Regions from separate parts of the Rhizobium sp. WSM1274 genome, predicted to be linked through region 2. Evidence: predicted binding sites of a transcription regulator. Region 2 holds the regulator's gene; each other region holds the start of a gene.
The links. Region 2 encodes PhoB, which activates phosphate uptake and scavenging genes when phosphate is short. Its sites were predicted from a motif close to TGTCATNNANCTGTCAT; they were not measured.
Positions count from the first base shown of each region.

Region 1: a site for PhoB is predicted at 5,041-5,057, ahead of N2600_RS11685 (UDP-2,3-diacylglucosamine diphosphatase). Genes of this name have one in related genera too.
Region 3: a site for PhoB is predicted at 1,353-1,369, ahead of N2600_RS16190 (DUF1045 domain-containing protein). Genes of this name have one in related genera too.

Region 1 covers NZ_CP104138.1:2,304,952-2,314,511, forward strand. Annotated here, with positions in the region: gene N2600_RS11665 (ABC transporter ATP-binding protein) at 1-512, opposite strand, end outside; gene N2600_RS11670 (MlaE family lipid ABC transporter permease subunit) at 514-1,683, opposite strand; gene dgcA (N-acetyl-D-Glu racemase DgcA) at 1,786-2,769, shown strand; gene N2600_RS11680 (MFS transporter) at 2,721-3,941, opposite strand; gene N2600_RS11685 (UDP-2,3-diacylglucosamine diphosphatase) at 4,167-5,009, opposite strand; gene N2600_RS11690 (histidine phosphatase family protein) at 5,220-5,969, shown strand; gene N2600_RS11695 (FAD-binding oxidoreductase) at 6,100-7,539, opposite strand; gene N2600_RS11700 (NADP-dependent malic enzyme) at 7,800-9,560, shown strand, end outside.
Region 2 covers NZ_CP104138.1:182,304-191,863, reverse strand. Annotated here, with positions in the region: gene N2600_RS00965 (Hsp33 family molecular chaperone) at 26-1,018, opposite strand; gene argF (ornithine carbamoyltransferase) at 1,110-2,024, opposite strand; gene N2600_RS00955 (aspartate aminotransferase family protein) at 2,064-3,263, opposite strand; gene N2600_RS00950 (GcrA family cell cycle regulator) at 3,683-4,216, shown strand; gene phoB (phosphate regulon transcriptional regulator PhoB) at 4,473-5,156, opposite strand; gene phoU (phosphate signaling complex protein PhoU) at 5,304-6,017, opposite strand; gene pstB (phosphate ABC transporter ATP-binding protein PstB) at 6,062-6,877, opposite strand; gene pstA (phosphate ABC transporter permease PstA) at 6,893-8,215, opposite strand; gene pstC (phosphate ABC transporter permease subunit PstC) at 8,212-9,560, opposite strand, start outside.
Region 3 covers NZ_CP104138.1:3,209,415-3,218,974, reverse strand. Annotated here, with positions in the region: gene mnmD (tRNA (5-methylaminomethyl-2-thiouridine)(34)-methyltransferase MnmD) at 1-153, opposite strand, end outside; gene N2600_RS16195 (NAD(P)/FAD-dependent oxidoreductase) at 152-1,330, shown strand; gene N2600_RS16190 (DUF1045 domain-containing protein) at 1,445-2,152, shown strand; gene puuE (allantoinase PuuE) at 2,280-3,203, shown strand; gene uraD (2-oxo-4-hydroxy-4-carboxy-5-ureidoimidazoline decarboxylase) at 3,203-3,703, shown strand; gene N2600_RS16175 (HepT-like ribonuclease domain-containing protein) at 3,700-4,062, shown strand; gene N2600_RS16170 (ureidoglycolate lyase) at 4,046-4,567, shown strand; gene uraH (hydroxyisourate hydrolase) at 4,564-4,920, shown strand; gene N2600_RS16160 (metallophosphoesterase family protein) at 5,194-5,934, shown strand; gene N2600_RS16155 (flotillin family protein) at 6,070-7,821, opposite strand; gene N2600_RS16150 (YqiJ family protein) at 7,818-8,465, opposite strand; gene N2600_RS16145 (PspA/IM30 family protein) at 8,471-9,560, opposite strand, start outside.

The sequences.
Region 1 (9,560 bases), 2.1 Mb from region 2:
CGCGCAAGGGCTGCGCGCTTGATCATGCCGCCAGACAGTTCGGAGGGATATTTGTCGGCGGCATCGGCTGCAAGCCCGACCATACGGATCTTCAGATGCGCCAGCTCATCCATCAGCGAGGTCGGCAAGTCGAGATATTCGCGCATCGGCACCTGGATGTTTTCCTTGACCGTCAGCGACGAAAACAGTGCTCCCTGCTGGAACAGCACGCCGAGCCGCATGTCGAGCGCGTTGCGCTGCGGCTCGTCGAGTTCGTCGAAATTCTGGCCGAGGATCTTGATCGTGCCGGAGCGGCGCGGCAGCAGCCGGAGCACCGTGCGCATCAGCACCGATTTGCCGGTGCCCGACGCGCCGACGAAGCCGAGGATCTCGCCGCGGTAGATATTGAGGTTCAGATTGTCGAGCACGACCTTGGAGCCGAAGCCGACGGTGACGTCGCGCGCCGACAGCACGATGTCCCTTTCGTCCTTGTCTTCCGTATCGATCGGTTTCTCGTCCACGCGATTCGCCATGCTAGAAGTCGATCGCTGCATAGAACATCGCAAAAAGCCCGTCCATCAGGATGACGACGAAAATCGCCTTCACCACCGAGGCCGTGACATGCTGGCCGAGCGATTCCGCGCTGCCGCCCACCTTCAGCCCCTCGACGGCGGCGACGATGCCGATGACCAGCGCCATGAACGGCGCCTTGATCATGCCCGACAGCACGGTCGACAGCGTCACCGCCTCGTGCAGGCGCGACAGGAAGTTGGCGAAGGTGATGCCGGAATAGCCCCAGGCGACAGCGGCAGCCCCTCCCAGCGAAGCGAAATTTGCCAGCACCGTCAAAAGCGGCAGCGCAATGGTCAGCGCCACCAGCCGCGGGAAGATCAGCACGCCGATCGGGTTCAGCCCCATCACCTTCAGCGCGTCGATCTCCTCGCGCATCTTCATCGAGCCGATTTCGGCGGTGATCGCGCTGCCCGAGCGGCCGGCGATCATGATCGAGGTCAGAAGCACGCCGATTTCGCGCAATTGCAGGATGCCGACGAGATCGACGACAAAAACCTCAGCGCCGAAGTAGCGCAGCTGAAAGGCGCCCTGCTGGGCAATGATCGCCCCGATCAGAAACGACATCAGCAGGATGATCGGGACGGCGCGAACGCCCATATGGTCGATCTGGTTGACGATTGAGGCCGGTGAAACGCCGCTGCCGCGGCCGAATTTCATCTGGGCGCCGCGCACCGCCGAGCCGAGGATATACATGGCGGCAGCGAAATTGTCCCAGATCTCATAGGTCATTTTGCCGATCGGCGCGAAGATGCGCGCAATAAGCGAGACTTTCTCCGTCTGCTCCGGCTCGGGCTTGGCCGGCTCCTCGGAAAACATCTCCAGCATTTCGTCGATATGCGGATTGGTGCCTTCGAAGCGAACCACCCGGCCGCTCGCCTCTTCTTGTTTCTTCAGCCGGCACAGCAGCCAGATGCCGGCGGTGTCAATATCCGAAACGTCCGAGAGGTCTACGGTCAAGTCACCGGTCTTTTTCTGCAGCAGCTTTTCGAAATCGCGCAGCACCAGATGGATGTAGGCGCTGCGCCAATTTCCTTGAAGACGCACACGCTGTCCCGAGCCATCAGCCTGGTCGTCCACATCAAGGGAGGCGGCGTTGCGATTCTCGGCGTTCAAGATACTTGTGTCTTTCAAGGCTTATAGCGACATTGCCGACTCGCGAAGCAGATCGTTCGTCGCCCGGCGCGTCAATATACAGAAGCACCGTGCAATTTCCATGCTCGTAGGAGAGCAATAATGCCGCGCACCCTCGATATCCAGATGAATTCCTTTCCGATTGCCGGGACCTTCACTATCTCGCGCGGGGCAAAGACCGAGGCCGAAGTGATCACCTGCACGCTTGTCGAAAAGGGTGCGCAGGGGCGCGGCGAATGCGTGCCTTACCGCCGCTACGGCGAGACCATGCAGAGCGTTTTCGCCCAGATCGACGCGGCGCGACCGCTGATCGAGGCCGGCATTTCGCGCAGCGACCTGCTATCGGCCATGTCGCCGGGCGCGGCCCGTAACGCCGTCGATTGTGCCCTCTGGGATCTCCAGGCAAAACAGACAGGAGACAGCGTCGCCGCCCGCCTCGGCATTGCCGCTCCGCAGCCGCTCACCACCGCTTACACCATCTCGCTCGGCACGCCGGAGGTGATGGCCGCCCAGGCGCGCGAGCATGCCGGCCGCGCCCTGCTGAAGGTCAAGGTCGGCACCGGCGACGATGAAAGCCGCATCCGCGCCGTCCGCGTCGCCGCGCCCGACGCCGCCATCATTCTCGACGCCAATGAGGGCTGGCCGGAGGCCGTGTTGGAGCGTCATCTCCATATTGCCGCAGAAGCAGGCATCGCCCTCGTCGAGCAGCCGCTGCCGGCTGGCCGCGATGGGCTGCTCGCCGAAATCAACCGCCCGCTCCTCGTCTGCGCCGACGAGAGCGTCCACCATACCGGCGATCTCGCGAGCCTCGCCGACCGCTACGACGCGATCAATATCAAGCTCGACAAGACCGGCGGACTGACGGAGGCGCTGTCGATGAAGGTCGAGGCCGAACGGCTCGGATTCAGCATCATGATCGGCTGCATGGTCGGTACCTCGCTTGCCATGGCGCCCGCCGTTCTGCTCGCCCAAAATGCCGATTTCGTCGATCTCGACGGCCCGTTGCTGCTGGCCCGCGACCGCGAACCCGGCCTGCGCTACGCCGCTTCGCTGGTCTTTCCGCCCGAAAGCACCCTCTGGGGTTGAAGGTAATAGGCTGAGATGACGAGGCAGAGGCCGGAAAACGCGATCAGCGCCATGACGTAATAGCTGACAACGCCGAGCCAGGCGTAGAGATAACCCGACGCCAGGGTCATCAGCGCCATCGCCATGCCGACATAGAAGAAATAGGCGCCCTGCGCTGATGATTCCTGCGTTTCCTGAACCGTCGCCATGATCCGCCGCTGCACGCCGGTATGCACGAAGGCGTAGGTAAAGCCGTGGAAACATTGCAGCAGGAAGAAACCGGCAAAACCGGTATTCATCGGAAACAGGATCCAGCGGCAGACGCTGATGGCGCAGCCGAAGCGGATCAGCGTCCAGGCGTCGAAGCGACGGTTGAGACGCTTCGACAGGAAGAACACCGTCACTTCCGAAGCGACGCCGGCGCTCCAGAGCAGCCCGACCTCAGTGCCGGAGAAGCCGAGCTGATGCCAATAGATCGAGGAAAAAGCGTTGAGCACCGCATGGCTCGACTGCTGGATGGCGACGCCGATCAAAAGCAGCAGCAGGTGCGGCTCGCGCAGGCCGCTGCCGGTGGCGGCCGGAATGTTGATCGGCTGGCCGCGGCGCCGCGTCGGCCCGATGCGCGGACAGAAGATCGCCATGACAACGGTCATGATAAAGCCGAACACCATGACATCAAGCACCATCCCGCCGCCCCATCGGCTGATCATCTGGCCACCAACCAGCGTCGAGACGATGAAGGCGATCGAGCCCCACACGCGCATCGACCCGTAATCGAGCCCCCAGCGGCGCACACCTGAGATGACGATCGATTCGACGATAGGCACATAGGGCGCGAAGGTGGCGCCCTGCAGCGCATAGATGATCGCCACGGGCCAGAAGGTCGTCGTCCAGAAGAGCGCGATCGCCGTCAGCAGCGACATGCCGCCCGACCAAAGCAGCACGTCGGCGCGCTCCTTCAAGCGGTCGGCGATCATGGCGACGACAGGCGCCACCAGCACGCGAACCACCATCGGTATGGCAAGGATGATGCCGATTTCGTGGTCGCTGAAGCTGTGGGTTGCGAGCCAGACGGGAAAGAACGGCAGGACGATGCCGTTGACGAGCAGCGGCGCGCAATAGGAAAGCGCGCTGAGCAGCCGGAAACGCGGCGGCGCTCCCTCACCCGTCGGGGAATTTTGAGCGGGAATCATAGGTGGACCTGCAGGAAACTGGACGCTGTCCTAACACACCACCCTGGAGGCGACTATTGCGAGAAATAGCCGTTCTGAAACGTTTTAGAAAATAAACAAGGCCTGTCGCCAAACGGTAACGGCCAAATACCTACTGTTTTATCTTAAGTGTTTGCGGCGTCCTATACGCGTCTGAAAAGACGCGCGGCGCTGTAAAGCGCAAACGCGGATGCGCCGCCGCCAGAATCAAGCGGCCTGCGGGGCCAGTTCGCCCTCATCATGCATTTCGATGGCGGCAAGCGCCGGCACGCTACTGGCAAGCGCCCGCCAGGTGATCAGTTCGAACGTGCCATCCTCGTGCTCGGCGACCGCCGTGCAGCTTTCCACCCAATCGCCGGTATTGATGTAGCGGATGCCGTCCATGTCCTGGATGATGGCATGGTGGATATGTCCGCAGATCACCCCGTCGGCGCCGTTTTTGCGGGCTTCCTCGGCCACGACGCGCTCGAATTCACCGATGAAATTGACCGCATGTTTGACCTGCAGCTTCGCCCAGGCCGAGAATGACCAGTAGGGCATGCCAAGCCGGCGGCGCACCGCCGCCAGGATGACGTTGATGCGGATCGCCGTGTCATAGGCCCAGTCGCCGAGATAGGCCAGCAGTCGGGCGTTGCGGACGACGATGTCGAACTCGTCGCCGTGCAGGATCAGGTATTTCTTGCCGTCGGCGCCGTCAAGCATCATGCGCTCGACGACTTCGATGCCGCCGAAATGCATGCCCGGGAAGGCGCGCAGGAATTCGTCGTGATTGCCGGGAATATAGACGACGCGCGTGCCCTTGCGCGCCTTGCGCAACAGCTTCTGGACGACATCGTTGCAGACCTGCGGCCAGTACCAGCTGCGCTTCAGGCGCCAACCGTCGACGATGTCGCCGACGAGCACGATCGTATCGGCCTCGTGGTGGCGCAGGAAATCCAGCAGGAAGTCGGCCTTCGCGGCCTTCGAGCCGAGATGGACATCGGAAATGAAGAGCGTGCGGAAATGTCTGGGTTCCATCATGTCTTTCACGAGCTGCCGCTCATGTCCCATCTTTCATCTAGCCTTCCAAAACCAGACTCGTGTTTCAGGAAGATGACAAGCTGGGGAAAAGCCCTGCAACCCGTCCATTCCGCGCGGCCGCCTGGCCGTCGCCGCGCGTGCAGCACGCCCGTCGCCGCCAAGCCCACTGACGAGGTTGCCGTGCGCATTCAGGGCGTTCATGATGACGGCGATTCCATATCCGACAATGCGGGATGGCTGATGCGTCTCTTTCTCGTTCGCCACGGCGAATCCCTCGGCAACATCAACGAACAGGCCTACCGCCAATTCGGCGATCACAATGTGCCGCTGACGCAGTGGGGCCATCGGCAGGCGCTCGAAGCAGGCGGCGTGATCGCCTCCTATCTGCAAGCACTGCCGAGCGCGGGTTTCGGCAAGCTGCATATCTGGTATTCGCCCTTTCTGAGGACGCGGCAGAGCAAGGATGCGCTGCTCGAAGCCCTGCCGGCAAGCTTCATCGGCGATATCAGGGAAGACTATCTGCTGCGCGAACAGGATTTCGGTCTCTTCACCGAAATCTACGACCGCGCCGAACAGAAGCGGAAGTTTCCCGAAGAGTTCGAAAGATGGGCGAGGCTGCGCAGCAACAGCGCCAAGTTCTACGCACGGCCGCCGGATGGCGAAAGCCGGGCGGATGTGGCCCAGCGGGTGCGCCTGTTCCTCCAGACCGTCATGCACGATGCCGAAAATAGCGACCACAACGTCGTGATCGTCGGTCATGGCGTCACCAACCGGGCGGTCGAAATGAATTTCCTGCACCGCCCTGTCGAATGGTTCGAGCACTCCGACAATCCCGGAAACGCCGATATCACCCTGATCGAGGGGACGCGCTCGCAAGGATACGAGTCGATCCTGCTGCATCAGGCCGCCGACCGGCAGCCGGGACAGGAAGGCGAACTGCGCGATGCCTATGGCGCGGACGTGACGATCACGCCGAAGCCCGGCAGGTAGCGACGCCGGACCGAAACGATCGGCATGTCACCGGCCAAGGACATTATGCTACGAGCGCCAGAACCTCGTGCCGCCGCGCGTTGAGCAAGCGCGCGACGGAGTGATTCAAGGCCTTGATTTCGCCACCCCGTCAGGCGGCGCGCACGGCCGCCACGGGTTTGACGTTCTGGTTCATGCGGAACAGGTTGTTCGGATCGTAGCGCAGCTTGATTTCGGCAAGGCGGTGGTAGTTGGTCCCGTATGCTATTTCGACCCGATCGGTTTCGTCTTCCGGCATGAAGTTGATATAGGCGGTACCGACCGAATGCGGCTTGGTTGCCTCGAAAAGCTCACGCGCCCAGCCGGTGCAGCTTCCGTCCATCCCGGCTTCCCGCCAGCGCGCATGCACATTCATGACGAAATGCGAGCTGCGCTGCGGAAACGCGGTGGCTTCGGTCGGAACACGCCCGGCCGCACCGCCGACATGGCCGATGAAGATCTCGCATTCCGGGCCGGGCAGCTTGCGCACGGCATTGAGCAGGACGTCGATCGCCGGATCCGAAAGCGAGGCGAAATCCTGGCTCTTCCAGTAATTGCGCGCACCTGGCGTGAGCAACGGGTCGAACGCCTGCTGCCAGCCGGCGAACGGCACCGGGCCGACGACGTCGGCAATCGGATTTCCGATCGCACGTAATCTGGCCGTCGCCTTTTCTCCCGCTGCGATGTCTCCGCAATAACACATCGCCAGCACGACGATTTCCTTTCCGTGCCATTCGGCGGGAAGGAACGGCAGCGGCGGCGCCTGGCGCATCACCACCCAGCAGGTCAGTTCGTCAGGTGCCGCCTCCAGCGCCTGCCGGTACTCCTTGAGCACCGTTTCCGCATCGGCGAAGGGATGTACGACCAGCCCGGCGAGAACCTCCGTGGTGAGAGGGTTAAGCTTGAACTCGAACGAGGTCACGACGCCGAAATTGCCGCCGCCGCCGCGTAGCGCCCAGAAGAGGTCGGGTTTTTCCGTCTCGCTCGCCTTGACCAACTCGCCGTCGGCCGTCACCACATCTACCGAAAGCAGATTGTCGATCGTCAGCCCGAATTTGCGGGTCAGCCAGCCGAAGCCACCGCCCAACGTCAACCCGGCGATGCCGGTGGTCGAATTGATGCCCGTCGGCAGCGCCAGCCCGAAGGCCAGCGTTTCCTTGTCGACATCGGCAAGTGTTGCGCCCGGCTCGATCCTGGCGCGCCGCGTCTGCGGATCGACCCGCACCGATTTCATCGCCGACAGGTCGATGACGACGCCACCCTCGCAGACGGCATTGCCGGCGATGCCGTGGCCGCCGCCGCGCACCGAAACGAGCAGATTATTGTCACGCGCAAACCGCACCGCCCGCACGACATCCGCAGCACCTGCGCAGCGCGCGATCAGCCCCGGCCGGCGATCGATCATTGCATTCCAGATCGCCCGCGCCTCGTTGTAATCCACGTCCTTACTGGTCAGAAGACTGCCGCGAAATCCGGCGGCAAAGGCATCGATGGCCACGTCATTGACCATCGTCTGACCCCTTTGCAGGGTCGTCAGGTTCAAATTGTCCATGGTTTCCTCCATGCGACCGGCGCCCCGCACCGTCGCGGCCGGCATTTTGCGCCCGTTGCCGCGGCCAGACAAGCTTCCAGAAGGATTAGCTAACTGAAACGATCGCAATCGAATTGGTCCGACGACCCCTCTGATTCGCGGGCAGAGCGGGTGTGCCATTTGACCCTTTGCGAAAACTTGAGCCACCCCGCATTTCCATACTGTCGCCCGTAGCCGATTGATGTATGGAGGGAGCTCAAAAGACGTGCACGGAGGCGGCGATGGATCACCTGGAAAAATCGAAGACGGAAAAGAACTTGACGAGCGGCGATCTCGACGAGCAGGCGCTTTTCTTCCACCGCTATCCCCGCCCCGGCAAGCTGGAGATCCAGGCGACCAAGCCGCTCGGCAACCAGCGCGACCTGGCGCTCGCCTATTCGCCGGGCGTTGCCGCCCCTTGCCTTGCCATCCGCGACAATCCCGAAATGGCGGCCGAATATACCTCGCGCGCCAATCTCGTCGCCGTCATCTCCAACGGCACCGCCGTGCTCGGCCTCGGCAATATCGGCCCGCTTGCCTCCAAGCCGGTCATGGAGGGCAAGGCCGTGCTCTTCAAGAAATTCGCCGGCATCGACGTCTTCGACATCGAGATCGACGCCGCAGCCGTCGACCAGATGGTTTCGACCATCGCCTCGCTGGAGCCGACTTTCGGCGGCATCAATCTTGAGGACATCAAGGCGCCGGAATGTTTCGAGGTCGAGCGGCGCCTGCGCGAGAAGATGAAAATCCCGGTCTTCCACGACGACCAGCACGGCACGGCGATCATCGTTGCCGCCGCGATCCTGAACGGGCTGGAACTCGCCGGCAAGGACATCGCCGACATCAAGATCGTCGCCTCCGGCGCCGGTGCTGCCGCCCTTGCCTGCCTCAACCTGCTGGTCATTCTCGGGGCGAAGCGCGAAAACATCTGGGTCCACGATCTAGAAGGCCTGGTCTATGAGGGCCGGGTCGAGCTGATGGACGAATGGAAATCCATCTACGCCCAGAAGAGCGATACGCGCACGCTCGCCGAAAACATCGGCGGCGCCGACGTCTTTTTGGGCCTTTCGGCCGCCGGCGTGCTGAAACCCGAGCTGCTGGCGCAGATGGCCGACAAGCCGCTGATCATGGCGCTCGCCAATCCGACGCCGGAGATCATGCCCGATCTCGCCCGTGCCGCCCGCCCCGACGCAATGATCTGCACCGGCCGTTCGGATTTCGCCAACCAGGTCAACAACGTCCTCTGCTTTCCCTATATCTTTCGCGGCGCGCTCGATTGCGGCGCTGAGACGATCAACGAGGAAATGAAGATGGCGGCGGTGCGCGCCATCGCAGCCCTTGCCCGCGAAGAGCCGTCCGATGTCGCCGCCCGCGCCTATTCCGGTGAAACTCCGGTCTTCGGCCCCGACTACCTGATCCCCTCGCCCTTCGATCCGCGCCTGATCCTGCGCATCGCGCCTGCCGTTGCCAAGGCCGCCGAACAGAGCGGCGTCGCGCGCCGCCCGATCCAGGATTTCGACGCCTATCTCGACCAGTTGAACCGCTTCGTCTTCCGCTCCGGCTTCGTCATGAAGCCGATCTTCACCGCGGCCAAGGCTGCAGAGCGCAAGCGTGTCATCTTCTCCGAAGGTGAGGACGAGCGCGTGCTCCGCGCCGCCCAGGTGCTGCTTGAGGAAGGCCTTGCCGAACCGATCCTGATTGGCCGCCCGCAAGTCATTGAGACGCGCCTGAAGCGCTACGGCTTGCGCATTCGGCCGTTGCAGGATTTCGAGGTCATCAACCCGGAAGACGATCCGCGCTTCCGCGAATATGTCGATCTCTATTTCTCCCTCGTCGGCCGCCGCGGCGTCATCCCGGAAGCGGCCCGCACGATCGTACGCACCAACACCACCGTCATCGGCGCGCTGGCGCTGAGGCGCGGCGAGGCCGATGCGCTGATCTGCGGCCTCGAAGGCCGCTACGAGAAGCACCTGCGCGACGTCCGCCAGATCATCGGCAAGCGC
Region 2 (9,560 bases):
AGGGGCACCATTCGCGCGAACCAGCCTATTCGGCCGGCTGAAGCTCGGCCGGCTCGAAGCGGTAGGTGGTCGAGCAGAATTCGCAGGTTACGGCGATTTCGCCGTTTTCCTGGCTGGCTTCGATCTCCTCGGCCGAAAAGCCCTTCAGCACGCCCTTGATCTTGTCGCGCGAGCAGCTGCAGCGGTCGAAGACGGCGCGCGGTTCGTAGACGCGGACGCCACGCTCGTGGAACAGGCGAAACAGCAGCCGCTCGGTACCGACAAGCGGATCGGTGAGTTCATCGGCATCGATGGTCTCGACCAGCGAACGCGCTTCGAGCCAGGCGTCGTCCTCGCCGTGCGGGCGGCTGCCGGTGTCGCCGTCGCCGCCGTGGAGATCCGGCTGGCGCATCCGCTCCGGCGCTTCCGGCAGGAATTGGGCGACGAGGCCGCCTGCCCGCCAGCGATGGCGCGGCTTGCCGGCATCGTCACGATCGAAGAGCTCGGCCGCGGCAAGGCGGACGCGCGTCGGGATCTGCTCCGACTGGCGGAAATAGACGCCGGCAATTTCTTCAAGCGTCGTGCCGTCGAGCGGAACGATGCCCTGGTAGGGCTGGCTGAACTTGCCCTGGTCGATGGTAAAGGCGAGCACGCCCCTGCCGAGCAATTGCTCCGGCTCGGTTTCGCCTGACTCGATCGCCTTGTTGAGCAGCGCCCGATCGAAACGGGCATAGGCGCGGACATTTTCCGGCGTCGAGAAATCGGCGACGAGAAGATCGACCGGGCCGTCGCCCTTGGTCTGCACCGTGAACTTACCGTCGAACTTCAGCGAGGTGCCGAGCAGCACCGTCAGCACGACGACTTCGGCAAGCAGCCGAGCAACGGGTGCGGGATAATGATGGCGCTCGAGGATCGCATCGAGCATCGGGCCGAGCTGGACGGCGCGACCACGCACATCCAGCCCCTCCACCTGGAAGGGGACGACATGGTCATCGCCGGCGAAATCGAACTGGCCGAGGGCGGCTGCAGCTTCTGCCATGGCTTTTCACTCCTACTTTCCAGAGCGATGGGCCAGCGTGCCCGCCGCTCGCGCGGTCGCGAGTTTGTGACTCGCGACGTCCGATTATGGTTCAGATCGCGCCCAGGCACCAAGCAAGAATCGACTTCTGCGCATGAAGACGGTTTTCCGCCTCATCGAAGACCACGGATTGCGGACCGTCGATCACTTCGTCCGTCACTTCCTCACCGCGATGGGCGGGCAGGCAATGCATGAACAATGCATCATTGCCGGCTTTGGCCATCAAGGCCGCGTTGACCTGATAAGGCTGGAAAACATTGTGACCCCGGGCCCGATGTTCCTGATTCATGGAGACCCAGGTATCGGTCACCACGCAATCGACGCCGGCGACCGCACGGTCGGCATCATGGCAAAGCATGATTTCGGCGCCCTCATTGCGGGCCCAGTTCAGATAGTGATCCTTTGGCTCCGAGCCAAGGGGTACGGCCATGTTCATGCGGTAGCCGAAGCGCGCGGCACCCTCGACCAGCGAATGCAGCACATTGTTGCCGTCGCCGGTCCAGGCGATGGTCTTGCCCTTGATCGGGCCGCGGTGCTCTTCGAAGGTCATGATATCGGCCATGATCTGGCAGGGATGGGTGTCATCCGTCAGCGCATTGATCACAGGCACGGTCGCGTGCTCGGCGAGCTCGACCAGCCGCGAATGCTCGGTGGTGCGGATCATGATCGCATCGACATAGCGCGACAGCACCTTGGCGGTGTCGCCGATCGTCTCGGCGCGGCCAAGCTGCATCTCGGTGCCGGACAGAAAGAGTGTTTCGCCGCCGAGCTGGCGCATGCCGACGTCGAAGGAGACGCGGGTGCGCGTCGACGGCTTCTCGAAGATCATCGCCAGCATCTTGCCGGCGAGCGGCTTATCACCCTGGCCTGCCTTAAACGCCTGCTTGCGGGAAAGCGCATCGTTCATGATGGTTCTGAGATCGGCTGATGTGACCGCCGAAAGATCTAGGAAATGTTTAGGGCTCATGTCTTCTTACCTGTGCTGCGCCCGAAGGCGGCAATCTCTTCAAGCCGTCTTCTTGACCTTGGAGGCGCGAATGCTCTCGGCGGCGCGCTCGACGCGGGCCAGACCCTCGCGGGCTTCCTCGGCAGTGACCACGAGCGGCGGAAGAAGGCGGATGACGTTGTCGCCGGCAGGCACGCCGAGCAGATGGGCGGCGCGGATCGCCTGCAGCAGTTCGGCTGAGGGAACGGCGGCCTTGATGCCGAGCAAAAGGCCCTCGCCTCTGATATCCTCGATCACATTGGGATAACGATCCTTCAGCGAAGCGAGGCCCTGGCGGAAGACAAGCGCTACGTCGCGCACATGCTGGAGGAAGCCATCGGCAAGGATGATGTCGAGCACGGCGCTGCCGACGGCCATGGCAAGCGGATTGCCGCCATAGGTCGAGCCATGCGTGCCGGCCTTCATGCCGGAGGCGGCCTCCGACGTGGCAAGGCAGGCGCCGAGCGGGAACCCGCCGCCGATGCCCTTGGCGACAGCCATGATATCGGGCGTGATACCCGACCATTCATGGGCGAAGAGCTTGCCGGTGCGGCCGACGCCGGTCTGGACCTCGTCGAGGATCAACAGCAGGCCGTTCTCGTCGCAGAGCTGGCGAAGCGCCTTCATGAACTCGTTGGTGGCAGGGCGCACGCCGCCCTCGCCCTGCACCGGCTCGATGAGGATGGCGGCCGTAGCATCGGTGATCGCGGCGCGAACCGCTTCGATGTCGCCGAAAGCAACCTGATCGAAACCCGGCGCCTTCGGGCCGAAGCCTTCCAGATATTTTTCCTGGCCGCCGGCGGCGATCGTCGCCAGCGTCCGTCCGTGGAAGGCGCCTTCGAACGTGATGATATGGAAGCGCTCGGGATGACCCTTGGAAAACTGATAGCGGCGCGCCGTCTTGATCGCGCATTCGAGCGCCTCGGCGCCCGAATTGGTGAAGAACACCTTGTCGGCGAAGGTGGCGTCCGTCAGCCGTTTTGCCAGACGCTCCTGGCCGGGGATCTCATAGATGTTCGACAGGTGCCACACCTTGTCGGCCTGCTCCTTCAGTGCGCCCACAACATGCGGATTGCTGTGGCCGACGGAGGTGACGGCGACGCCGGCGCCGAAATCGAGATATCGCTCGCCGCTTTCGGTGATCAGCCATACGCCCTCGCCTCGCTCGAACCGCAGCGGGGCACGAGAATAGGTGTCATAAAGCGGCGCGGCTTCAGCCATGGCGCGATCTCCATCAAGTTGCCGGGCAATGACTCCGGCTAAGGAAACCAGGCCCGAAAAATCAAAAATGCCGCCTTGCGGCGGCGAGTGGCACTATTTCCTTTTCGCGCTGCAATGTCAACAAAACGGCGCCCTTAGCGTATGCAGCAAGAGTGTACAGCGGCATTTCCAGTCATCAACAGGCATTATTGCAGAAATGACACGCAGGGGCAGCAAGTTGGGGAAAACTACGAATTCGATTCATCCGGATTCATGCGACTCTTGTCACGGAGTCAGGCTCACACTAGGTTAAAGATCAATTACTAGACTGCATGCGGCGGAACTAGTCACCAAAATTGATCAAGCGTTTCTTGTTTCGGAGCTCCCGGGACAACGGTGAGGGATTCTGCCATCACCAACGCAGAAGGTGGAGACAGGGCATGAACTGGACAGACGAGCGGGTCGAGAAACTCAAGAAACTTTGGGCCGAAGGACTGAGCGCCAGCCAGATCGCTGCGCAGCTTGGCGGGGTCAGCAGAAACGCGGTCATCGGCAAAGTGCATCGGCTGTGCCTCCCCGGCCGTGCCAAGGCCGGCGGCACCAACACCGCGGCGCGAACGCCGAAGCGCAATACCTCGGCGCCGCGCGCGCCGAACTACGCCTCACGGGTCACGACCCGCACCGTTACCCGCCAGCAGGGCGCGACCATGCTGAAGGAAGAGATCGAGATCGAAACGATCGAGGAAATGGAATATGTGCCGAGAGGCAATGTGGTGGTGCCGATTTCCCGACGCCTCGGCCTGACGGAGCTGACCGAACGCACCTGCAAGTGGCCGGTCGGCGATCCGCTGAAGGACGACTTCCATTTCTGCGGCTGCGAGTCCCCCGACAATTCGCCTTATTGCGGCTATCACCAGAAGCTTGCCTACCAGCCGGTCAACGAACGCCGCCGGGCGGCAGCCCGGGCCAGCTGAACGGGTGATCATTGCTAGAATGACGAAACGGGCCGAGTGGCCCGTTTTTTATGCAATTTTGGTCCGTGCGGATGGCTGCCCCTCATCCGCCTGCCGGCACCTTCTCCCCGCTTGCGGGGCGAAGGGACATGCCGCACCCTCTCCATCCCCACCAACCTTTCGCGGGGCACGTCCCCTCGCCCCGCTTACGGGGAGAGGGTTAGGGTGAGGGGCAGACGTTAGCACGAGCCCTTGTCAGTAACCAGAACGGAAGCCCTCAGGCTTCCATCGAATAGCCGGCGCCGCGGACGGTGCGGATAACGTCCTGCATGTTGGAGAAATTCAGCGCCTTGCGCAGGCGGCCGACATGGACGTCGACGGTGCGCTCGTCGACATAGATATCGTGGCCCCAGACGCCATCCAACAGCTGCGAGCGGGAGAAGACCCGGCCCGGCGACGACATCAGGAATTCCAGCAGGCGGAATTCGGTGGGGCCGAGGCGGACTTCACGGGTCTTGCGATGGACGCGATGGGTCTCGCGGTCGAGCTCGATGTCACCGCATTTCAGCACCGTCGACAGCACCTCGGGACGGGCGCGGCGCAGCATCGCCTTGACGCGGGCAACGAGCTCGGGGGTCGAGAAGGGCTTGACGACGTAATCGTCGGCGCCCGTCGACAATCCGCGGACGCGCTCGCTCTCTTCGCCGCGCGCCGTCAGCATGATGATCGGCAGGCGCTCGGTTTCCGGCCGCATGCGCAGCCGCCGGCAGAGCTCGATGCCCGAGACGCCGGGCAGCATCCAATCGAGGATGAGAAGATCGGGAGTGCGCTCCTGAAGCCGCATTTCGGCTTCGTCGCCACGAAGAATGGTATCGACCTCGAAGCCTTCCGCTTCGAGATTGTAGCGAAGAAGCACGCTGAGGGCTTCCTCGTCTTCAACAACTGCAACTCTCGGGATCATGCGTATCGGTCTCCTCGCGCATGATCCTTAAACCGGGGGTGATTTAAGCAATGCATCCTGCGCAAACTCAGAAATTGGCTGCGACCTCTTTGCGCGCCCGGACGGGCGCGCACGCAATTGACTGGTCCGGGCGACTGGCCCGGACGGTTATTCCGTGACCGCGCCGACGGTGTTGGCGCTGTCGTCCTTCGGACGGTCGCCTTCCGGCTGCGCGCCTGTCGTCATGTAAAAGATCGTTTCGGCGATATTGGTGGCGTGGTCGCCGATGCGCTCGATGTTCTTGGCGCAGAAGAGAAGATGCGTGCAGCTGGTGATGTTGCGCGGATCTTCCATCATGTAGGTCAGGAGCTCGCGGAACAGCGACGTGTACATCGCGTCGATCTCGTTGTCGCGTTCGCGGATCGCATTCGCCTTGTCGGCGGAACGATTGGTGTAGACGTCGAGCACTTCCTTGAGCTGGACGAGCGCCAGCTCGGACAGATGCTCAAGGCCGCGGGCGAGCTTGCGGGGAACGCCGGTGCTTTGGACGGCGATGACGCGCTTGGCGGTGTTCTTGCCGAGGTCGCCGACGCGTTCGAGATCGGCGGCGATGCGGATCGAACCCATGATTTCGCGCAGGTCCGCAGCCATCGGCTGACGGCGGGCAATGGTGACGATCGCCTTGTCGCCGATTTCGCGTTCGGCATGATCGAGGATCACGTCGTCGGAGATGACCTTCTGCGCCAGCGCGGTATCGCCATTGACGAGCGCCCGGACGGATTCGGCGACCATCTGCTCGGCCAGACCGCCCATTTCGGAAATCCGCCTGGACAGGAACTTCAAATCATCATCATAGGCAGAATAAATATGTGTCGATGCCATGGGGCTTTATCCTCGAATAACGGGAAGGCTTGGTGTCGCCAAAATCAGCCGAAACGACCCATGATGTAGTCCTGGGTGCGCGGGTCGTCGGGATTGGTGAACATCTTGTCGGTGTCGTTTTCCTCGACAAGATTGCCAAGGTGGAACATGGCGGTGCGCTGCGAGACACGCGCGGCCTGCTGCATGGAGTGGGTGACGATGACGATCGTGTAGTTCTCGCGCAGCTCGTGGATCAGTTCCTCGACCTTGGCGGTGGCGATCGGGTCGAGCGCCGAGCAGGGCTCGTCCATGAGGATGACCTCAGGGCTGACGGCAACGGCACGGGCAATGCAGAGGCGCTGCTGCTGACCGCCGGACAGGCCGGTGCCGGATTCATGCACGCGGTCCTTGACTTCGTTCCAGAGACCGGCGCGCTGCAGGCTGGTCTCGACGATCTGGTCGAGGTCGGCCTTCGACTTGGCAAGGCCATGGATGCGCGGGCCGTAGGAGACGTTTTCGTAGATCGTCTTCGGGAACGGGTTCGGCTTCTGGAAGACCATGCCGACGCGGGCGCGAAGTTCGACGACGTCGATATCGGGATCATAGATATCGTCGGTATCAAGCGTGATCTTGCCGGTGACGCGGCAGCCGTCGATCGTGTCGTTCATGCGGTTGAGGCACCGCAGGAAGGTCGACTTGCCGCAGCCGGACGGGCCGATCAGGGCGGTTACGGTGTTTTCGCGGACGTTCAGGTTCACATCGAAAAGCGCGCGCTTCTCGCCATAGTAAACCGAGACTTCCTTTCCGATCATCTTATACGGGACGTTGCTCATCTTGCGATCCAGCGCCTTTTCAACTGCAGCTTCCGTCAACATGTTCATGATGTTTAACTCCGTTTACCAGCGGCGCTCGAAGCGACGACGCAAGAGGATGGCGCCCATGTTCATGACGATCAGGAACAGGAGCAGGACGATGATGGCACCCGAAGTACGCTCAACGAAGGCACGTTCGGCCTCGTTGGCCCACATATAGACCTGTACGGGCAGAGCCGTCGAGGGATCGAGCGGTGTCGTCGGCGCGTTGGCGACGAAGGCGACCATGCCAATCAGGAGCAGCGGCGCGGTTTCGCCGAGCGCGTGCGCCAGGCCGATGATCGTGCCGGTGAGGATGCCTGGCATGGCGAGCGGTAGAACATGGTGAAACACCATCTGCATCTTCGACGCGCCGAGGCCGAGCGCTGCGGCGCGGATCGACGGCGGCACGGCGCGCAGAGCCGCACGCGTGGCGATGATGATCGTCGGCAGGGTCATCAGCGTCAGCACCAGGCCGCCAACCAGCGAAGCCGAGCGCGGCAGGCCGATGAAGTTGATGAAGACGGAAAGACCGAGCAGGCCGTAGACGATGGAAGGAACCGCGGCGAGGTTGTTGATATTGACCTCGATCAGGTCCGTCAGCTTGTTCTTCGGCGCGAACTCCTCGAGATAGATCGAGGCGGCGACGCCGATCGGCAGAGCGAGCACGAGGACGATCAGCATCAGGTAGAGCGAGCCGATCAGGGCGACGCCCAGGCCTGCGGCCTCCGGACGGCTGGAATTGCCGTTGACGAAAAGGCCGGTGTTGAACTGCTTGTGGAGAGCGCCGCTCGCCTTCAGCTCGTTCATCCATGCAACCTGCTTGTCGTTGACCTTGCGGTTCTTCTCATCGACGGAGAGATCGATCTGGCCCTTGCTGGCGCTGTCGACATTGGCGTCGGCGAGCAGAGTGACGTCGACCGTCTTGCCGATGATCGACGGATCGGCGATCACCATATCGCGCAGCTGGATCGGCGCACTCTTCGACAGCATGGCGGATGCATCGCGCACGTCGGGACGGCTCGAGGCATTGATGTTCAGCTGCTTGACGATCGCGTCACGCAGGAGAACCGGATAGTTGGCGGCGATCAGCACCGAAGGGTCGGTCGCACGCTTGTTGTTCGGGTCGATCGTCTTCTCGGAAAACTCGATCGGCAGGGTGATCGCCGTCTGCTGGAAGGCGGTATAGCCTTTGCCGATCACCGTCCACAGCAGGATGAAGAGGAAGACGAGACCGAAGGTGATGGCGGCGATGCCATAGGCCTGGAACCGGCGCTCGGCGGCATAGCGGCGCTTGATGCCGATATCGCGGCGCGCGGGCGCCGTGGAAACGGTGACGCCTGATGTGGGAGAAACAATATCCGTCATTCGTACTGCTCCCGGTATTTGCGCACGATGTAGAGCGCATAGATATTGAGGCAAAGCGTGATGCAGAACAGCGTGATGCCAAGGGCAAAGGCAACCAGCGTCTGCGGCGAGGTGAACTCAAGGTCGCCGGTCAACTGATTGACGATCTTGACGGTCACCGTCGTCATCGGCTCGAAGGGATTGATCTGAATGCGGGCGGCGACACCAGCGGCCAGCACGACGATCATGGTTTCGCCGATGGCCCGCGAGGCCGTCATCAGCAGTGCGCCGACGATGCCGGGAAGGGCTGCCGGCAAGACCACTTTCTTGATGGTTTCGGAGCGTGTGGCACCAAGACCGAGCGAACCGTCACGCAGCGATCGGGGCACGGCGGTGATAATGTCGTCCGACAGCGAAGACACGTAGGGGATCAGCATGATGCCCATGACGATGCCGGCCGTCAGAACGCTCTGCGCCTGGATGAAATTGCTGTAATTGCCGGACAGAAGGCCGCTGATCTCAGCGGAGAAATCGCGCAGGAACGGGCCGACGGTGACGAGCGCGAAGAAGCCGTAGACGATCGTCGGAATGCCGGCGAGCACTTCAAGCAGCGGCTTGGCGACCCCGCGCAGCTTCGGCGAGGCGTATTCGGCCATGTAGATGGCGGCGAAGAGGCCGACCGGCACGGCGACCAGCATGGCGACCAGGCCGATATAGATCGTTCCGAGCAGCAGCGGGATTAGGCCGAACTGACCGAAGGACGAGCTGCCGGCGCCGGCAAAGCGCGGATCCCAGACGGTGCCGAAGAAGAAGTCCATGGCGGGGACGGCGGCAAAGAAGCGGGCGGCTTCCGATAGCATGGAGAACACGATGCCGATCGTCGTCAGAATGGCGATCGAGGAGGCGAGCAGCAGGCCCCAGAGCATGACGCGCTCGACCCGGTTGCGGGCGCGGAAGCGCGGAGCAATGGAGCGCAGCGCATAGAAGGCGCCAGCAATGGCGAGAGCGAAGACAACAGCCGTCATGGCGATGCGGCTCGTCATGCTCAGGGCATTGAGCTTTTTGGCGGCGTCGAGCATGTAAGGCAGCGGCTGGCTGGCAAGCGGCACACCCTTTTCGAGGAGCTTGGCCTGCAGGGCAGCCGGATCGTTGCCGACCGCAGCAGTTTCATCCGAGGTCAGCATCGTCAGGCCGCGGGCGACCGTCGCCACCGTCGAATAGCCAAGATCCTGCTCGACCGAGACTTGCGCCTTGATGTCGTCAGGGAAAGCACCGCGAACCGAGGACTGGATGATGCCGGGGCTGATGGAGAGCCAGAGGCAGAGGACGATGAGGGCGGGAAGAACCGCCCAGATCGCCGCATAGG
Region 3 (9,560 bases), 1.9 Mb from region 2:
GCCGGCGAGAAAAACGTGGCCGCATTCCAGCCGCCCATCGGTCTGGCAATAAAAATGATCGCCAAAGGCGGTGGAATAGGGCATATCGCCGTCGCGCCATTCGAGCGGCTGCGGCGCGCCCGCGCCAATCTGATCGGGGTTCACGTCTATCATGGAAAAAGCCGATAGTCCTCAGCCGGTCTCAGGTCAATCGTCCTTAGAATTGCTGATTGTCGGCGGCGGCATCATGGGGCTCTGGGCGGCCGTCCATGCCGAACGCCGGGGCATCCGTGCTCTAATCGCTGACGCCGGCAGGTTGGGCGAAGGTGCAAGTGGTGGCCTGCTCGGCGCGCTGATGCCGCATATGCCGGACCGGTGGTCGGAGAAGAAGCAGTTCCAGTTCGATGCGCTGGTCTCGCTCGAAGCCGAAATCACAGCGCTCGAAGCGGAGACCGGGCTTTCCGCCGGGTATAACAGGTCCGGACGGCTGATCCCGCTGCCGAAGCCGCATCTCAACAAAATAGCGCGTGGCCATTTTGAGGACGCCGAACGCCATTGGCGGGCGGGTGACCGCCGCTTCCACTGGCATGTGCTCGACGGCCTTGATATGGACGGTTGGATCGAGGCGTCTGCCGGCGAGAGCGGCTTCGTACACGACACACTCGCCGCCCGCGTTGCGCCCCGCTTGCTGATCGCAGCGCTCATCGCCTTCCTGCGGCGGGCAAAGCATGTTCGCGTCCAGGAGAATGCGGCGATTGCCGGCCTCGACCCCGATCGCGGCATGGCCGAAATAAACGGCGAAACCATCGTTTTCAGTCACTGCATCCTGGCCGCCGGCCATCAGTCCTTTCCGTTGTTGCAGGTCCTGACGCCGGGGCTGAAACAGCCGCTCGGCCAGGCGGTCAAGGGGCAGGCAGCGCTATTGAAAGCCGATATCGACCCGGCGCTGCCGACGATCTTCCTCGACGGGCTCTATGTCGTCGCGCACGAGGGCGGGCAAGCGGCAATCGGCAGCACCAGCGAGAACCGTTTTGACGACCCGACGTCGACCGACGCCCAGCTCGATATGCTGATCGAGGCGGCGCGCGGCATCGTGCCATCTCTTCGCGACGCCCCCGTTGTCGAGCGCTGGGCCGGGCTTCGCCCAAAGGCGATAGACCGGGATCCGATGATCGGCCGCCATCCCGAACATCCACGCCTGATCGCGCTGACCGGCGGCTTCAAAGTCAGCTTCGGCCTCGCCCACCGGCTGGCGGAGGCGGCGATATGTATCGCAGACGATGCAGACTGCGGATTTTTGCTGCCGGAAAGCTTCGCAATCTCAAGCCACATCGCGGCGGCTTCACGTTAAACGTGAATTAGGCGCTGCTTCGTTTCGTTATTCTGTCATGCAAATCACCTATCTGCTTGCGCATCGACAGCGCCGGATCTGAACGGCGCTTACTTCCTTGATGGAGGAAATTGCATGCGCTATGCCATTTGCTTCACGCCTCCGGCGAGCGACCTGTTGTCGCTCGTGGCCGCCAATTGGCTTGGCCGAAACGTGTTTTCGGGCGATATGATGGAGCCTCCGGCAGTTCGTGGCCTCGGTATTCACGAGATCGCCTTCCATACCGCCGTGCCCCGGCGCTACGGTTTTCATGGCGTCTTGAAAGCGCCATTTCAGCTGTCCAACGACATGTCCGAATCGCAACTCCTGCGCGATCTGATGCGTTTTTCCGGGACCTTCGTTCCCTTTCAGATTCCGCGTATCGAAGTCGCCCGGCTCGGCAATTTCTACAGCTTGCTGCCGAGCACGCCTTGCGAGCAGATCCAGTATCTCGCCTCGGCGATCGTGCAGGAATTCGATCGTTTCCGCGCACCGCTCAGCGAGGCCGAGATCGAACGCAGTGATCCGGACGGGCTATCGGCGGCACAGTTTGCCAACCTTCATCGCTGGGGCAATCCCTATGTGATGGAAGAGTTCCGCTTTCATATGCCGGTGACAGGCCCCGTCAACGCGATCGACATGCCGCGCATCGAGCCGGCGCTGCGGACGATCTTCGAGCCTGTCTTGAGTGAGCCGGTCACGGTTTCGAACGTGGCGCTGATGATCGAGGAGGGCACGGGCGGCCCTTTCCGCGTTCATTCGCTGCATCCGATGGGTAAGGTCAGCGCGCGCAGGATCGCCTGACGAACCAATGCCTCAAAGGTTGGCGCCGGAGCGCCGGCGTTCGGACAGAACTCCGTTGCGCAGTTTCCGGCTCGACATTCCGGCTACGGATGCTACCGTTTCCTCTGTCTTTTCAGAGGGTGATTTAATGGTATCCGAGACTTATCCGCGCAATCTTGTCGGCTATGGGCGCCTGACGCCCGATCCGAAATGGCCGGACGAGGCGCGTGTCGCCGTGCAGTTCGTCATCAACTACGAGGAAGGCGGCGAAAGCTCGATCCTCGACGGCGATGCGGCCTCCGAAAACCTGCTATCGGAGATCGTCGGCGCGGCCGCCTGGTCGGGACAGCGCAACCTCAACATGGAATCGATCTACGAATATGGTTCGCGTGCTGGCTTCTGGCGGCTTTGGCGGATGTTCACAGATCTCAACGTGCAAGCGACCGTCTACGGCGTGACGCTGGCGATGGCCCGCAACCCCGAGGCCGTCGCCGCGATGAAGGAGGCCGGTTGGGAGATCGCCAGCCACGGCTACCGTTGGCTGGAATACAAGGATTTTCCCGAGGATCTGGAGCGCAAGCATATCCTCGAAGCGGTGCGCCTGCATACCGAACTTACCGGTGAGCGGCCCTATGGCATGTATCAGGGCAAGCCTTCCGACAATACGCTTCGGCTGGTGCAGGAGGAGGGCGGTTTCCTCTATTCCTCCGATTCCTATGCCGACGACCTGCCTTACTGGGTGAAGGGCGTCGACGGGAAACCCTTCCTGATCATCCCCTATACGCTCGAAACCAACGACATGCGTTTTGCCACGCCGCAGGGCTTCAATGCCGGCGATCAGTTCTTCACCTATCTAAAGGACGCCTTCGACACGCTTTACGAGGAAGGCAAGGCGGGCAGCCCGAAGATGATGTCGGTCGGCCTGCATTGCCGCCTCGTCGGGCGCCCGGGCCGGGCGGCGGCGTTGAAGCGCTTCATCGAATATGTACTGAAGCACGACAAAGTCTGGATTCCGCGCCGCATCGAGATCGCCGAGCACTGGCACAAGCACCATCAGCCGGAAGCGCTGTGATGATGTCGCGCGAGGATTTCGTCTCCCGCTTCGGCGGCGTCTTTGAACATTCGCCTTTCATCGCCGAGCGCGCCTATGACGCCGGCCACGTGACGGAGCCACTGGCGGCAGCCGGTGTGCATGCGGCCCTTGCCGCCATCTTCCGGGCGGCAAGCCCGCAGGAGCGTCTCGGGGTGCTCTGCGCCCATCCCGATCTTGCCGGGCGCCTTGCCATCTCTGGCGATCTCACGGAAGACAGCCGGAAGGAGCAGTCCGGCGCCGGTCTCGACCGCCTGAACCCGGCCGAACATGCCCGCTTCACCGAACTCAATTCGGCCTATGTCGAAAAATTCGGCTTTCCCTTCATCATCGCCGTCAAGGGGCTTACAAAGGACGACATCCTGTCGGCGTTCGAAGCGCGGATCGGCAATGGCCGAGACGAAGAATTGGCGACCGCGGCCGCGCAAGTCGAGCGGATCGCGCTGCTGCGCCTGACATCGATGCTGCCGGAGGCTGAATGAAAGAGCGGCGAGCGATCGACTATCTCAATGAGATGTATGAGGCGGCATCCGAAGCGCTGACCTTCGTCGGCGGAATGGATGAGGCTGCGTTTACCGGGGACAAGCTCACCTTCAAGGCGGTTGTCTTTTGCCACTTCACCATCGGTGCGGCGGCGTCCCGCCTGCTGGTGACACATCCGGAATTTGCGACCGAGCATCCCGACTTGCGGTGGACGAAAATCTGCGGCACGGGCAACCGTATCCTCGACGATCTCTTCGATCTCGATCCCTCCGAGATCTGGGAGGCGACGTATCGCACACTGCCGGAGCTTCTCTCCGCGATCGATGCCATCCGTCACTGGCATGCGCAAGGCGAGTGAAGTCATGCCCGATTTTCTCGGCATCCGCCCGCTCACCCGATCCGCCTTTGCTCCCTTCGGCGAGGTGATCGAGGCCGATCCGGCCGCAATGCGGCTCATCAATGGCGGCACAACGGAGCGTTTCCATGCACTCGCCGCCACTGAGGCGACGGGCGAGGATGCGCGCGTCGTCATCAACCTCTTTCGCGGCCAGCCGCGTAGCTTCCCCTATGAAGTCACCATGATGGAGCGCCATCCTTTCGGCAGCCAGAGTTTCTCGCCGGTCTCGGGCCGTCCTTTTCTCGTCGTCGTCTCCGAGGATGAGAACGGCCGCCCGGGCAGGCCGCAGGTGTTTCTGGCGCGCGGCGACCAGGGGGTGAACTATCGCCGCAACGTCTGGCATCATCCGCTGATGACGCTTGGCCAAGCCTCAGATTTCCTGGTCGTCGACCGCGACGGACCGGGCAACAATCTGGAAGAATTCTTTTTCGAAACCCCCTATATCATCGAAGAGCCAGCCCCATGACCGGACTGACCACGCATGTTCTCGACACCGCTCTCGGCAAGCCGGCCGAAGGCTTGAGGATCGATCTTTTCCAGCTCGACGGCGAGATTCGCAGGCATCTGAAGACGGTGGAGACCAATGCCGACGGCCGGGTTGATGGCGGCCCTATCCTCATTGGTGAAAATTTTCGAGCCGGTACCTACGAACTGGTCTTCCACGCCGGCGATTATCTGAGGGCCAGCGGCACGCCGCTGCCGCATCCCGCCTTCCTCGATCTCGTGCCGATCCGCTTCGGCATCGCCGACGTCACGGCGCACTATCATGTGCCGTTGCTGATATCGCCCTATGGTTATTCTACTTACCGAGGGAGCTGATGAGAGCCTTTCCTGGTCAGATTGCAGCATTCTGCCGGAGCAGGTTTTCGTCGGGGCAGAGGCGATTGGCGAAGGGCATACTTCGTGGTACGTCCGAGCCGATCGCCTCTGCCCCGGAAAGATGCCCGGCCCTTCGGGTTGGCTGAAACGGGCCGGCTAATCGACCGGCCGGCTTGGCCGTAGAGCTTGGCTACGACGCGCGCCGGCCGGTCGACCATCCGACTCCGTTTGAGCCAACAGAATGCTTCAATCTGACCAGGAAAGGCTCTAGAAATGCGGTTTGCAGCAATTGCCGATATCCACGGAAACCATCTGGCGCTCGAGGCAGTGCTTGTTGATATTCGCGCGCAACGCGTCGAGGAGATCGTCAATCTCGGCGATTTCTTCAGCGGCCCGCTCGAGGCCGGCAGGACGGCAGACTTGCTGATGCCGCTCGGCCTGACGTCGGTCCGCGGCAATCACGACCGCTACCTGATCGAACAGGATCCGGCGGCTATGCATGCTTCGGATGCCGCCGCCTACCGGCAATTGACGCCATCCCACCTCGACTGGCTGGGCGGCCTGCCGTCCGATACCGTTTATAGCGGCGAGGTCTATCTCTGTCACGCGACGCCGAAGGACGACAATCTCTACTGGATGGAATCGGTTTCGCCGGAGGGCTTCGTCTTCCTGAAGCCGATCGAAGCGATCGAGGCGCTGGCCGAAGGCATCGACCTGCCGCTGATCCTCTGCGGCCACAGCCACATTCCCCACGCCGTGCGGCTTTCCGATGGCCGCCTGATCGTCAATCCCGGCAGCGTCGGATGCCCGGCCTATGACGACGAACTGCCTTATTACCACAAGGTGGAAGCCGGCCATCCGCTGGCGAGTTATGCCATTCTGGAAAAGACGGCGGGCGGATGGACATGGCAGTTCCGAACCGTCGCCTATGACCACATGGCGATGTCGGCACTGGCCGCCGAAAGGGGCCGTGCCGACTGGGCGAGCGCGCTGGCAATGGGTTGGGTGAGATAGAGCATGATGCCGAAAATTGTGAGCAGTTTTCAGGCGACATCATGCTCTAACTATTTAATTTAGAACAGAATTCAGATTTTAGGCCGAACCGGCCTAAAATCATCCTGTTCTAGTCCAGACCCGCTTGCGCGGCGATCAGTCCTTCTTTGGTGCCGGCTTCGGCGCCGGAGGGATGATCGTTTGTGTCGGGGCTGCGGCCGGTATTGCCGGCTTTGCCGGGGCGGGCGTTGCCGGTCTCGCCGGTTTTGCTCCATCGAGATTTCCCAGAAGGGATGAGATGGCATCGTCGCCCTCGAAGCCGGCTTCCTTCATCAATTTGTCGAGAATCGGTTTGTTCGCCTGGTAGGAGAGGAGCTGGCCGGCCAGTCCTTCGCCAAGCCCGATACCGTTTCCGCCGGTCGCTCCATTTCCGCGACCGAGCATGCCGCCGGTGTCGAATATCCTGATATCGGAGATTTTCTCGATCGGCTTGACCGCTTCGGCGAGCGCCTGCGGAATGATGCGGATCCGTTCGCGGGTGATCTCGAACTCGATGATAGCAGAGCTCAGCTTGTTGCGCGCGTCGTTGAGCAATGCCTCGCTCTCGGCCGCGGCCTTGCCGGTTTCGAGAATGCCCTTGGCCTTGATGATCGCCGCATCCGCCTCGGCGGTTGCGAGCGTCTTGATGGCTTCGGCCTGGTCGCTTGCCGCCTGTTTTTCGGCCTCGGCGCCGACGGTGACGGCAGTCGCTTCCGTCTCGGCTTTCTTGCGCGCATCGATCACGGCAATCTGCTTTTCGCGTTCGGCAATCTCGATCGCCTTGGCGGTGCCGACCTTTTCTTCTGCTGCTATCGCCAGCGCGCGGGCCGTTTCAGCCGCCGCCTTCGCCTCGGATTCTTCACGGCTCTTGTTGGCAACGGCGATCGCGCTCTCCTGTGCCACGATCTGGAGGTCACGCTTGGCTTCGGTTTCGCGTTGCTGGACGGCACGGGCGGCGTCGATGTTGGCGCTTTCGCGAGCCTGTTTGGCAGATGCCTCGCGTTCGGCGATCGCCTGTTCGGAAGCGATTCGGGCTTCCTCCTCGGCGCGTTTTGCGGCCTGCTCCTGCTGCGCGGTTTCGGCGCGTGTCGCCGCGGATTTGTTGGCGATGTCCCGTTCCTGGCTGAGTTCGGCTTCCCGCTTGGTCCGCTCGATGGTCAGCGATTGCTGACGGGCCTCGAGATCCTTCTGGGCGATGGCGACTTCGGTGTCGCGAACGATCTCGTTTCGCTCCTTCTTGCGTCCCTCGGTGATGCGGGTCAATGCGGCCAAGCCTTGCGCATCGAAGAAGTTGTTGGCGTTGAAATGCTTGATGTCGGTCTGGTCGAGGCGTGTCAGCGACACGGATTCGAGTTCGAGGCCGTTCGACTGAAGATCGGCGCCGACAGCTTCCTGCACGGCCTTGACGAAATCCATGCGCTGTTCCTGCAGCGCGTCGAGATTCATCGTCGCGGCCACCGAGCGAAGGCCGTCGACGAATTTCGCCTCGATCAGGATGCGGAGAGCCTCGGCATCGTTGGTGCGGTTGCCGAGTGTCTGAGCTGCAAGCGCAATCGAGGAGGCATCGGGTTTCACGCGTACATAGAACTCGGCGCCGATATCAACGCGCATGCGGTCCTTGGTGATCAGTGCATCGCCTTCGCCGCGGCGAACCTCGAGCCGCAGTGTCTTTAGGTTAACCCGAGCGGTCGAATGGAAGATCGGCAGAACGACCGAACCGCCGTCGAGCACGACCTTCTGGCCGCCGAGACCGGTGCGCACATAGGCCTCGTCGCGGCTGGAGCGCGTGTAAAGCGAGGCGAGGACAAAACCGATGCCGAAGATCAGAACAATCCCAATGCCGGCTGGTAGAATAACGTCGTACATCATTGCTGCTCCCTCAAAGATTGATTGTCCGCATCGGCGGGGTCAACCGGCGCGGGAATGGCGATAAACACATTTGCCTTGTGATCGACGAGAAGTACCGAAGCGCCGATCGCGAGGGGACCTTCGCCCTTGGCGGCTCGGGCTCGAAGCACATGCCAGTTTCCATGCTGATCCTTGACGCGGACGCGGCCTGGCAGCCCCTGATCGAGCGGGCCGATCGAAACCTCGGCGGTCCGGCCGAGCAGGGCGTCGAGATCGACCGCATAGGTCTCGTCGCGCGGTACGATACGCGCCACGGTTCTGCTCGATGCCCTGACCATGGGGATGGTTGCCAGCGCGGCAGGTATGACGGCTATCAAGCTTGGCAGTGGCGCCCAGAAGGCGTTGGCGACGGCCTGCAACGCAAAGCCCGTCATCGCGAACAAGCCGAGCGTCAGCATCATGAGAATCAGCAGGGGAACACCGCCGAAATTGAGCCAGGAAAGGTAAGCCAGGATGCCGTCATGGCCATGAACCTCCGGCTTTCCCAGAAATTCCGTCATCGAAAAGCCCATGACCATCGCGAGCATCTCGATCGCGGTCAGGCCGACAAGGATAGTTGCGGCGATGGCGAAGGGCGCACATTCCGGTGAGAAAAGGAGCTCCATCGGCGCTACCGGTTATCCGCTTTGAAGCGGGCGAGGCGGGCTTCGATTGCCTGTTCGCGGTGCAACCGGTCGAGTTCGTCCAGTTCGGAACTATGGGCATGCTCGCCAGCGGGAACCCCGGTCAGCCGCGAGACCGCTGCGGCAGCGCGGGCGGCGTCCGGACCCGGTGCCGGCTGGCTTTGGCCGGTAGCGTGCTCGGGATGCCTTGCGATGCTGCGCTTGAAATCGGCAAGGCGAGCATCCGCCTCGCGGCGCGTGGCGAGCACGGCCTGCAGGGCTTTCTGGCCTTCGTCCACCTGTTCCCTGGCATCGGCCAGCGCCTTGTCGAGCGCTGCGATTTGGGATTCGAGATCGATCTGGCGGGCAACGCCGGCCTTTGCCAAGTCATCCCGCTGAGACGAGACGGCGAGGCGGATCTTGGAGTCGAGCGCGTTCATGTCTTCGACGATTTCGTCCCGGCGGCTCTGGATGCGGTATTCCTCCGCGCGAGCCTTGCCGAGATCGGTGCGGGCGTCTTCCGCTGCCGCATCGATCTCGCGGATCGCCTGTTCGATGACGGCGATCTTATTTACGCCTTCCGCCTTGTCGATCGCCGCATTCGCGATACCCGCGATCAGGCGACCCATGCGTGAGAGAATGCCTTCGTTCGTCATGTTTTCCTCCATCGGAGCGGAATTCGGCGTGACGCCGATGTGAATCTCGTAGCGATCCCGGCCCGAAACGAGGTAGGCCGGAAAAATACTCTCCCATCCCCGTGAATAACCCGCGACATCGTAGGGCACGGCAACGCGTCCGTGCACTGTGGCGATCGTCAGGTCCGAGGGCCCTTTGATGGCGAAGAGCTTGTCATCGAGCGGCAGATATGGCGGATCGGCGCTCACGCCGCGATTGGCGGCGAAATCGCGAAGGCCGAGTGTCACCAGCCGTGCTGGCAGGCTTGTCTGCTCGCGGACTGTTTCATAGGCAATCTCATGCAGGACGACGAGATTGGCGCCCGCCCTGTCGTGGATGAGTTCACTGAGGATGTCGATCATCCTCCGATAGGCGGCAACAGTATCGTCCAGCGCCTGCCGGGCAGAATCATCAGGCGCCAGC